3 regions of the Kitasatospora sp. NPDC001540 genome follow, and region 3 is predicted to be linked to each of the others. Evidence: riboswitches for the same ligand, from Rfam matches in the RefSeq annotation. Region 3 holds a riboswitch; each other region holds the start of a gene.

Region 1 (3,267 bases), on a different contig from region 3:
CACGCCGACCACCGTACGCGGCGCCCGGTGGCCGCCGACCACCGGCGCGGCGACGGGCGGGTGAACAGCTCAGGGGCGCCCGACGGCCCCCGGGCGCTCCAGCGCCGTCACCGCGAGCGTGGCCAGCGCCGCCACCAGGAACGAGAACAGCGAGGCCGAGGTCCACGCCTGCGGGGTGAAGTGCACCGCCCGCTGGACGTCCCCCCAGAACCCGGTCCACCAGTCGCCGATGCCGGACGGGGCCAGCAACTGGTACACCGCGAAGCCCACCGCCCACGGCAGCAGCATCGACCAGCGCGCCGGGGCGTCCTGCGCCAGGTTCCAGCCGCGCCGGCCCGCGCCCAGGAAGTAGTCCGCCGCCAGCACCGCGAACAGCGGCACGAACACCGAGCCGATCAGGCCCAGGAACCCGTAGTACGAGTCGGTGAACTCCTTGATCTGCAGCGCCAGCACCGTCACCAGCACGCCGATCCCGCCGGTCAGCACCCGGCGGTCCACCCGCGGCAGCAGGTTGTGGATCGACATCGCGGTCGAGTACACGTTCGCGAACGACTGGTCGGTCTCCCGCAGCACCAGCACCAGCAGGAACGCCCAGCCCGCCGCGACGCCGGTGAACGACTCGAAGATCCGGTCCGCGTCCCCGCCCGACTGCAGCAGCGCCACCACGCCCAGCACGTAGCACCACACCTGGGCCACCGAGTAGCCGGAGAACGTCGCCCAGAACGCCTTCGACGAGCTGCGCGCGTGCCGGGTGTAGTCCGCGGCCAGCGGCACGAAGGACACCGACACCGCGATCACCGCGTCCGTCGCGCGCAGGAAGCCGTGCCAGTTGCCCGCGCCCGGGTCCGGGAAGCCCTGCCGGGCGAACTGCACCGTGAAGTACACCATCGCCGCGCCCACCGCGACCGCCACGTACTTGCGCAGCACCGCGATCGCGCCCAGCGGCCAGATCGTCAGCACCGTGGTCAGCGCGCCCGCCAGCACCACGAACAGCCAGCGCCAGCCCGCGGTGCCGGACACGGTCTGCGCGCCCCAGGCCACCACCGTCAGCTCGTACACGCCCCAGCCGACGCACTGCACGATGTTCAGCACCGTCGGCACGTACGACAGCCGGGTGCCGAACAGGCCGCGCAGCACCGCCATCGCCGGGGCGCCGGTCCGGGCGCCGACCAGGGCCGCCACCGCCAGCATCGCGGTGCCGATCACTGTGCCCGCGACGATCGCCGTCACGGCGGCGGCGAAGCCCAGCTCGTGGCCGGACTCGCCGAGCACCGTCGCGGCGCTGGTGAAGCCGATCAGACTCACCCCGAGGTTCGCCCACAGCGCGAACAGCGCCCGGAAGTCCAGGGTGCGCGGCGGGGCGGTGTCGAGGGTCAGCGGGGCCTCGGCACGCGCCTCGGCGGGCACCTCGGGGTCGGCCCCGGGGGTGCGCTCGGAAAACTGGGCAGACGGAACAGCCGTCATGGCCGATACTCCCTACGCCGGCATTACCCGGACAGGTTCCGGCGGTCAGCGCCCCCTCGGCCGTGGTGGCGTCACCGCCATGCCCTACGGTCGAACCGGCGCACTCTCAGCCTGGTTGGTCCAAGCTCCCGCGACGTTCTTCGGTTTACAGGAGCGACAGGCTAGCCTCCGACCGGGGGAACGCCAAGACCGGGGGTGCGACCGTCCGCATCGCGGGACCGCGGACGGGCACGTCGGCGAGCGTGCCGACGGGCCCGGCAGCGGGTGCGCCGGTGGGTGCGTCGGTGGGCATGTCAGGGCGGCCTAAGGCTTCTCATGATTTCTTCAGGGGGCCGCTTACGGTGTCCGAATCCGGCATAGGAAAAACTGTGCCCCGAGGTTGAGGACCGTGACCCCGGCGCCGCGGTTCGCGGCCGAAGGTTCTGTTCAGCGATGGAGGTCGTCCGTGAGCACCGAGCACGCGAGTGGTACCACCCCGCCGGAGAAGGCCACCGAGCCCACCGGCACCGAGGCGGTGGCCGCCGGGTCCGGTACGCCCGCCGCCCCCGCACCCGCCCCGGCCCCCGCGCCCGCACCCGCCCCGTCCTACCTGGACGCTCCGCCGCCGGTGCTGCCCGCGGCCGATCAGACCGTGCAGCTCGGCAAGGTGCCCGAGGCCCCGGCCGCCGCCGCGGCCCCCGCCGCCGCGGCCCCCGCCGCCGCGGCCCCCGCCGCCCCGGTGGACGCGCCGCCGCCGTTCCGGAACCCGTACGGCTCGGTCTCCGCACCCGCCAACCCGTACACCCGCCCGGACGAGCCGGCCAGCCCGTACGCCCGGCCGGACGAGGCCACCACCGCGGTCGCCCCGACGCTGCCCGCCCCGGTCCTCCAGGACGGCGGCCAGGCCGCGCCCGGCGACCCGAACGCCCCGCAGCAGCCGCAGCACCCGTTCGGCGCCGGCCACCCGGTCGGCGGCTGGGGCCACCCGACCGGCGGGGACGCCACCGGCGGCGCCGGCAGCGGCGGGCCCGGCGCGCCCTGGGGCACCGTCCCGCAGCCCGGCGCGGGCGGCCCCGGCAAGCGCAAGCGCGGCTCGCTGATCGCCCTGGTCGCGGCCGTCGCCCTGGTAGCGGGCCTGGCGGGCGGCGCGATCGGCGCCTCCGTCACCGACAACGGCAGGGGCAACGGCGGCAGCAGCGCCAGCCACAACAGCACCACCGTCACGGTCGGCAACACCCACCAGAACCTCGACCGGGCCCCCGAGTCCGTCGCCGGGATCGCCGCGAAGGCGCTGCCGTCCACCGTCACCATCAAGGCCGAGGGCTCCAGCGAGTCCGGCACCGGCACCGGTTTCGTCTTCGACACCGAGGGCCACATCCTGACCAACAACCACGTGGTCGCCCCCGCCGCCGACGGCGGCAAGCTCACCGTCAAGTTCTCCGACGGCTCCTCCTACAGCGCCTCGGTCGTCGGCCGCGCCCAGGGCTACGACGTCGCCGTCGTCCGCCTGGACAACCCGCCCACCGACAAGCTCACCCCGCTGCCGCTCGGCGACTCCGACAAGGTCGCCATCGGCGACGCCACCATCGCCATCGGCGCCCCCTACGGCCTGGAGGGCACCGTCACCACCGGCATCATCTCGGCCAAGGACCGCCCGGTGGCCTCCGGCGACGAGACCGGCGCGCAGGCCTCCTACATGAACGCCCTGCAGACCGACGCCTCGATCAACCCGGGCAACTCCGGCGGCCCGCTGCTCGACGCCTCCGGCTCGGTGATCGGCATCAACTCCGCGATCCAGTCCAACACCAGCGGCACCGGCCGGGC
Region 2 (3,267 bases), on a different contig from region 3:
GGATCCCGGCGCCGACCGCGATCACCGCACCGCCGCCCAGCGCCAGCGGCAGCGCGCTGCCGCCGCCCCCGGTCTCGGCCAGCTCCGGCACCGGGGCGGCCTGCACGGTGGTGCGGGTGGCCGTCGCGGTGGCCGTCGCCGTCGCGGTGACGGTCGGGGTGGCGGTGGTCGTCGCGGTGGCCGTCACGGTGACGGTCGGGGTGGGCGTCGGGGAGGGCTCGACCGGGGTCGGGGTCGGGGAGGGCGCGGTCGAGTACACCGCGACGTGGCCGAGGCCGCCGACGCCGAACTGGGTGCACGTCCCCTCCGGGTGCTGCGGGTCGCCGCTCTTCCAGGGGCTCGGCCGGTCGACCCAGGTGTCGTTGTCGTTGTCCAGGACCTGCTGGGGGCCGGCGCCCCACCAGAAGTGGTACTCGCCGATGTCCGCCACGGCGTTGCCCGGGGCGGAGATCCGCAGGCCGAGCTTGACGGTGCTCCTGCCGGGCACCGTGAACGCGTCCGGGACGGCGAAGCTCATCACGCCGTTGCCGTCGTCCTTCCACGCGGGCACGGCCTTCCACGTGCCGGTGCCCGGAAGCTCGTACTCGACGCCGAGCGGCACCTCGACGTTGAACTCCAGCGACTCCACCCGGAAGTTCACCAGGACGCCCGGCACGTCCCGGGAGTCCCGGTTGGTGAACTCCAGCGCGCTCTCCGCGCCCGGCGTGCCGATGACGACCGGCAGACCCGCCCCGTCCTGGTACTCGGGCCAGCTGACGGTGAGCCCGCCGCTGATCACGCCGTTGGCGCAGGGCGCGGGGACGGCCGCCGGAGCGACCGCGGTGGCGGCGCCCGTGCCCAGGGCGAGGGGTGCCAGGAAACCTGCGGTGAGGACGGCCGAAGCGGCCAGGACTCGGTAGCTGCGCACGGTGCGGGAACCCCCTGGTGAGTGGAGTCCGGTCCCGGGGGCTGAAGTTGACGTCGCGTCAAGGTGCCGCCCGGCCGGTCGGTCGAGGTCGAACGCGTGTTCCGCGCGGCAGCCTACTCAACACCGTGCGCGTCCGTACCGGTTTCGGCGCCCTGGACCGGTGCCCGTCCGGTGCCCTACCGTGGTCGGCGAACGCAGGCGGCGCACGCCCCTGCGCGGAACGGGAGCTCGGAGCACCGGGCTGAGAGGGCGCTGACGGTACGCGGGCCCGCGTACCACCTGCTGCGCCGACCGCAGGAACCTGACCGGGTAATGCCGGCGTAGGGAGTTGAAGGTCGCATGACCGCATTCACCGAGCACACGTCTGCCCACCAGCCGTCGGCCGACCGGCCGTCCGCCCACCAGCCGTCCGCCACCGGGTACCCGACCCCGGCCTGGCGCAAGGCGTACCGCCAGGGCAGCCGCCCCGACCTGCGGGTGCCCTACCGCGAGGTCCACCTCACCGACGGGCGCACCGTCCCGCTGTACGACACCTCGGGGCCGTACACCGACCCGTCGCAGCCCACCGACGTCCGCCGGGGCCTGGCCGCGCTGCGCGACCCCTGGATCCGCCAGCGCGGCGACGTCGAGGAGTACGAGGGCCGCGCGGCCCGGCCCGAGGACGACGGCATCCGGCACACCGCCCCGCGCGGCGGCGACCTGCGCAACCTGGACGCCGTCTTCCCCGGTCGCCCGCGCCGCCCACTGCGCGCCCGCGACGGTGTCGCCGTCACCCAACTCGCGTACGCCAAGCGAGGGTTGATCACCCCCGAGATGGAGTTCGTGGCCCTGCGGGAGGGCCTGGAGCCGGAGTTCGTGCGCGAGCAGGTGGCCCGCGGGCGGGCCGTCATCCCGGTCAACGTGAACCACCCCGAGGTCGAACCCGCGATCATCGGCACCGACTTCCTGGTGAAGATCAACGCCAACATCGGCAACTCCGCGGTCACCTCCTCCATCGAGGAGGAGGTCGAGAAGATGACCTGGGCCACCCGCTGGGGCGCCGACACCGTCATGGACCTCTCCACCGGCCGCAACATCCACACCACCCGCGAGTGGATCCTGCGCAACTCCCCCGTCCCGATCGGCACCGTCCCGCTCTACCAGGCGCTGGAGAAGGTCGACGGCCGGGCCGAGGAACTCAGCTGGGAGGTCTACCGGGACACCGTCGTCGAGCAGTGCGAGCAGGGCGTCGACTACATGACCGTGCACGCGGGCGTCCTGCTGCGGTACGTCCCGCTGACCGCCCGCCGCAAGACCGGCATCGTCTCGCGCGGCGGCTCCATCATGGCCGCCTGGTGCCTGGCGCACCACCAGGAGAACTTCCTCTACACCCACTTCGAGGAGCTCTGCGACCTGCTGCGCGCCTACGACGTCACCTTCTCGCTCGGCGACGGCCTGCGCCCCGGCTCGATCGCCGACGCCAACGACGAGGCCCAGTTCGCCGAACTCACCACCCTCGGCGAACTCGGCCGGATCGCCCGCGCCAAGGACGTCCAGGTGATGATCGAGGGCCCCGGGCACGTCCCGATGCACAAGATCCGCGAGAACATGGACCTGCAGAAGGAGATCTGCGACGAGGCCCCGTTCTACACCCTCGGCCCGCTGACCACCGACGTCGCGCCCGGCTACGACCACATCACCTCCGGGATCGGCGCCGCGATGATCGCCTGGTGGGGCACCGCGATGCTCTGCTACGTCACCCCCAAGGAGCACCTGGGCCTGCCCGACCGCGACGACGTCAAGACCGGCGTCATCACCTACAAGATCGCCGCCCACGCAGCCGACCTCGCCAAGGGCCACCCCGGCGCCCAGGCCTGGGACGACGCCCTCTCCGACGCCCGCTTCGAGTTCCGCTGGGAGGACCAGTTCAACCTGGCCCTCGACCCGGAGACCGCCCGCGCCTTCCACGACGAGACCCTCCCCGCCGAACCCGCCAAGACCGCGCACTTCTGCTCCATGTGCGGGCCGAAGTTCTGCTCGATGAAGATCAGTAAAAGCATCACAGAGCTGTACGGCGACAAGGCCGTGAACACCGAGTACGACGCTGAGGCCGTGGCTGGCATGCAGGCCAAGTCAGAGGAGTTCGCGGCTCAGGGCAACCGGGTCTACCTCCCGCTCGCCGACTGATCCGCCGTCTCCGATACCGCGCTGCCCTGGGAGGAAGAGGGGGCTTCCCAGGGCAGCGCTTCGACGTGCGTCAGGCGTCCCAGGCGCTCACGATCGGTTCCGGCCACTCGTCGGCGGTCGCCACGAGATCGGCTGGCAAGAGCGCGACCAACAAGGACCGGCTGTCAGCGACGGCCTTCAACGCGGCCTCCTGG
Region 3 (3,267 bases):
GCGCGCCGCCGGTGCCCATGACCAGCCGGGAGTGGAAGGTGGTGCCGCCGATGACGAGTGCGTCGTCCGCCATGGTTCAGCCTCCCTGGACGGCGGTCAGGATCTCGACCCGGTCGCCCGCGCCGAGCGGGGTGGCGGGCCACGAACTGCGGGGCACCACGGTCTCGTTGACGGCGGCGGCGACGCCGGTGTTGGCGGCCGACACCTCGGCCACCAGCGCGTCCAGCGTGGTGGTGGCGGGCAGGGTGCGCGGCTCGCCGTTGACGGTCAGGGCGATGGTGTTCATGCGGCGGCCTTCGGGGCGAAGCGGTCGGGGGTGAAGTCGGCGGCCAGCGGCGGGAGTTCGCCGTCGGCCAGGTAGGCGGCGAGCAGGTCGGCGGTGACCGGGGTGAGCAGCACGCCGTTGCGGTAGTGGCCGGTGGCGGCGACCAGGCCGTCCAGCGCGGTCGGGCCCAGCAGCGGCGCGTTGTCGGGGGAGCCCGGGCGCAGGCCCGCGCCGGTCTCCACCAGCGGCAACTCGGTGATGCCGGGCACGAGTTCGTGCGCGTCCCGGAGCAGCTCGTAGACGCCGCCCGCGGTGACGGTGGTGTCGTGGCCGAGCTCCTCGGTGGTCGCGCCGACCACCAGCTCGCCGTCGGCCCGCGGCACCAGGTACAGGTGCTGCCCGCGCACCACCGCCCGCACGTTGCGGGACAGGAACGGCCCGTGCGCGGTGGGCATCCGCAGCCGCAGCACCTGGCCCTTGACCGGACGGATCGCGGGCAGCACCCCGTCCGGCAGGCCCGGCAGCAGGTGGCTGCGCGAACCGGCGGCCAGCACCGTGCGCCCCGCCGTCAGCCGTTCGCCGGTGGACAGCCGCACGCCCGCCGCCCGCCCGTCCGTGACCAGCAGCTCGGCGGCCTCCGCCCGGTGCAGCGCCACGCCCGCCCGTTCGCAGGCGGCGACCAGCGCGGCGGCCAGTCGGCGGCCGTCCACCTGGTGGTCCTCGGCGACGTGCAGCCCGCCGCGCACGCCCGGGGCCAGCATCGGCTCCAGGCGGCGGCACTCGCGGCCGGTCAGCCACTCGGAGGCCAGGCCCAGGCGGCCGTGGAAGGCGTGCAGTTCGCGCAGCTCGGCCCGGTCGTCGGAGTCCAGCGCGACGGCCAGCGTGCCGGTGCGCCGGTAGCCGGTGTCCAGCCCGGTGGCGTCGGTCAGTTCGGCGGCGAAGGCGGCGTACCGCTCGTTCGACGCCATGCCCAGGCGCAGCAACGGCTCCTCGCCGTACTGCAGTTCGGTGACCGGCGCGAGCATGCCCGCGGCGACCTGCGCCGCACCGCCGCCCGGCCGCGGGTCGACCACCGCGACCGACAGGCCGCGCTGCGCGGTCCGCCAGGCCACGCCCAGCCCGATGATGCCCCCGCCGACCACCAGCACGTCGGGCGCGTGGGAAGGTGCCACAGCCGCTGATTCTCCCTTCGCCGGCATGACCCGGATCAGGTTCGGACGGTCGCGGGCCGCCACAGCCCGCCTCTCAGCCCGGTGCACCGGGCTCCCGTGAGGTGAAGTACCCCCACCATAACGCCGGGCCGACCCGGGCCAGAAGGCGCGTACGCAGCGTGGACGCCGACCGCGCCCGGCGCGGTACTAGGGTGGGCGGCGTGGCTGAGCTGAGGGAAACGGACCGGGTCGTCGTGGTCGGAGCGGGCATGGCGGGCGCCCAGACCGCCCTGAACCTGCGCCAGGGCGGCTGGCGGGGGCCGCTCGCACTGGTCGGCGCGGAGCTCCACCTCCCGTACGACCGTCCCCCGCTCTCCAAGGACGTCCTGCTCGGCAAGGCCGACGCCACCGCCTTCGAGATCGACTGGCACGGCCTCGGCGTCGACCTGCTCACCGGCCGCCGCGCCACCGGCCTGGAGCCCGGCCTGCTGCACACCGACCGCGGCGAACTCCCGTACGACGCCCTGGTGGTGGCCACCGGCGCCGAACCGCGCACGCTGCCCCACCTGCCCGGCGCCCGCACCCTGCGCACCGTCGACGACGCCCACGCGCTGCGCGCCGCGCTCACCCCCGGTCGCCGGATCGCCCTGGTCGGCGCGGGCTGGATCGGCGCCGAGACCGCCACCGTCGCCCGGCAACTCGGCTGCGAGGTCACCGTCCTGGAGGCCGCCGCGGCCCCGCTGGCCGGGGCCCTGCCCGCCGAACTCGGCGCCCTGATGGCCGACTGGTACGCCGCCGCGGGCGTCGACCTGCGCTGCGGCGCCGCCGTCACCGGCGCCGACGACGGCGGCGTGCTGCTCGCCGACGGCACCCACCTGCCCGCCGACGAGGTCGTGGTCGGCATCGGCGCCCGCCCCGCCACCGACTGGCTGGCCGGCGGCCCGCTCGCCCTCGACCCCGACGGCACGATCCCGGTCGACGACCGGCTGCGCACCGCCCTGCCCGGCGTCTGGGCGGCCGGTGACTGCACCTCCTACCCCTCCGCCCGCTCCGGCGCCCGCCTCGCCGTCCAGCACTGGGACCACGCCCTGCACTCCGGCGCCGCCGTCGCCGCCTCCCTGCTCGGCACCCTCGACGCCCCGTACGACCCCGTCCCGTACTTCTGGTCCGAGCAGTTCGGCCGCACGGTCCAGTACGCCGGGCGGCACGCCGGGGCCGACCACCTGCTGTGGCGCGGCTCCCCGTCCGACCCCGACTGGACGGTGCTGTGGCTGCGCGACGGCGCCCCGGTCGCGCTGCTCGCCGTCGACCGGCCGCGCGACCTGGCCCAGGGCCGCCGCCTGATCGAGCGCGGCGGCGCCCTCGACCCGGCCCGGGCCGCCGACCCCGCCGTCCCGTTGAAGGCGGCGACCCGGTAGCGGCTCGGTAGGCTGGGGACCGTGAGCGAGATTGATCCCAAGATTGACGCCCTGGTCCCCGCGTGGCTGTACCTGCCCGACATCTCCGAGCGCTGGGGCGTGGTGATCACCGAGGTCCGCGCCATGGTGAAGAACCGCACCCTGCTGGCGGTGCGCCGCGGCGAGAACAACTCCCTGCAGGTCCCCGCCGACTTCATCGAGGACGACGGCCCGGTCAAGCACCTGGTCGGCACCCTCACCGTGCTGCGCGACTGCGGCTTCTCCGACGAGGAGATCCTGGAGTGGATGTTCACCGAGGACGACTCCCTGCCCGGCACCCCGATCCAGGCCCTGCGCGAGAACCGCGGCACCGAGGTCAAGCGCCGCGCCCAGGCCATGGCCCTGTGACGGCCGCCCTCACCGCCCGGCAGCGCCTGGCCGACGCCCGGCTCTA

What was found. A riboswitch is a leader RNA that binds a small molecule or an ion and turns the genes downstream of it on or off. The one in region 3 is predicted to bind thiamine pyrophosphate.
Region 1: another riboswitch for thiamine pyrophosphate. It lies ahead of ACFY00_RS06900 (purine-cytosine permease family protein); the one in region 3 lies ahead of thiO (glycine oxidase ThiO).
Region 2: another riboswitch for thiamine pyrophosphate. It lies ahead of thiC (phosphomethylpyrimidine synthase ThiC); the one in region 3 lies ahead of thiO (glycine oxidase ThiO).

Annotation. Positions count from the first base shown of each region.
Region 1 covers NZ_JBIAVO010000003.1:375,061-378,327, forward strand. Annotated here, with positions in the region: gene ACFY00_RS06900 (purine-cytosine permease family protein) at 70-1,464, opposite strand; TPP riboswitch at 1,455-1,606, opposite strand; gene ACFY00_RS06905 (S1C family serine protease) at 1,910-3,267, shown strand, end outside.
Region 2 covers NZ_JBIAVO010000003.1:124,065-127,331, reverse strand. Annotated here, with positions in the region: gene ACFY00_RS05770 (hypothetical protein) at 1-907, opposite strand, end outside; TPP riboswitch at 1,118-1,251, shown strand; gene thiC (phosphomethylpyrimidine synthase ThiC) at 1,247-3,073, shown strand; gene ACFY00_RS05760 (hypothetical protein) at 3,144-3,267, opposite strand, start outside.
Region 3 covers NZ_JBIAVO010000001.1:353,751-357,017, forward strand. Annotated here, with positions in the region: gene ACFY00_RS01605 (thiazole synthase) at 1-73, opposite strand, end outside; gene thiS (sulfur carrier protein ThiS) at 77-286, opposite strand; gene thiO (glycine oxidase ThiO) at 283-1,437, opposite strand; TPP riboswitch at 1,433-1,545, opposite strand; gene ACFY00_RS01620 (NAD(P)/FAD-dependent oxidoreductase) at 1,629-2,834, shown strand; gene ACFY00_RS01625 (Rv2175c family DNA-binding protein) at 2,856-3,221, shown strand; gene thiE (thiamine phosphate synthase) at 3,218-3,267, shown strand, end outside.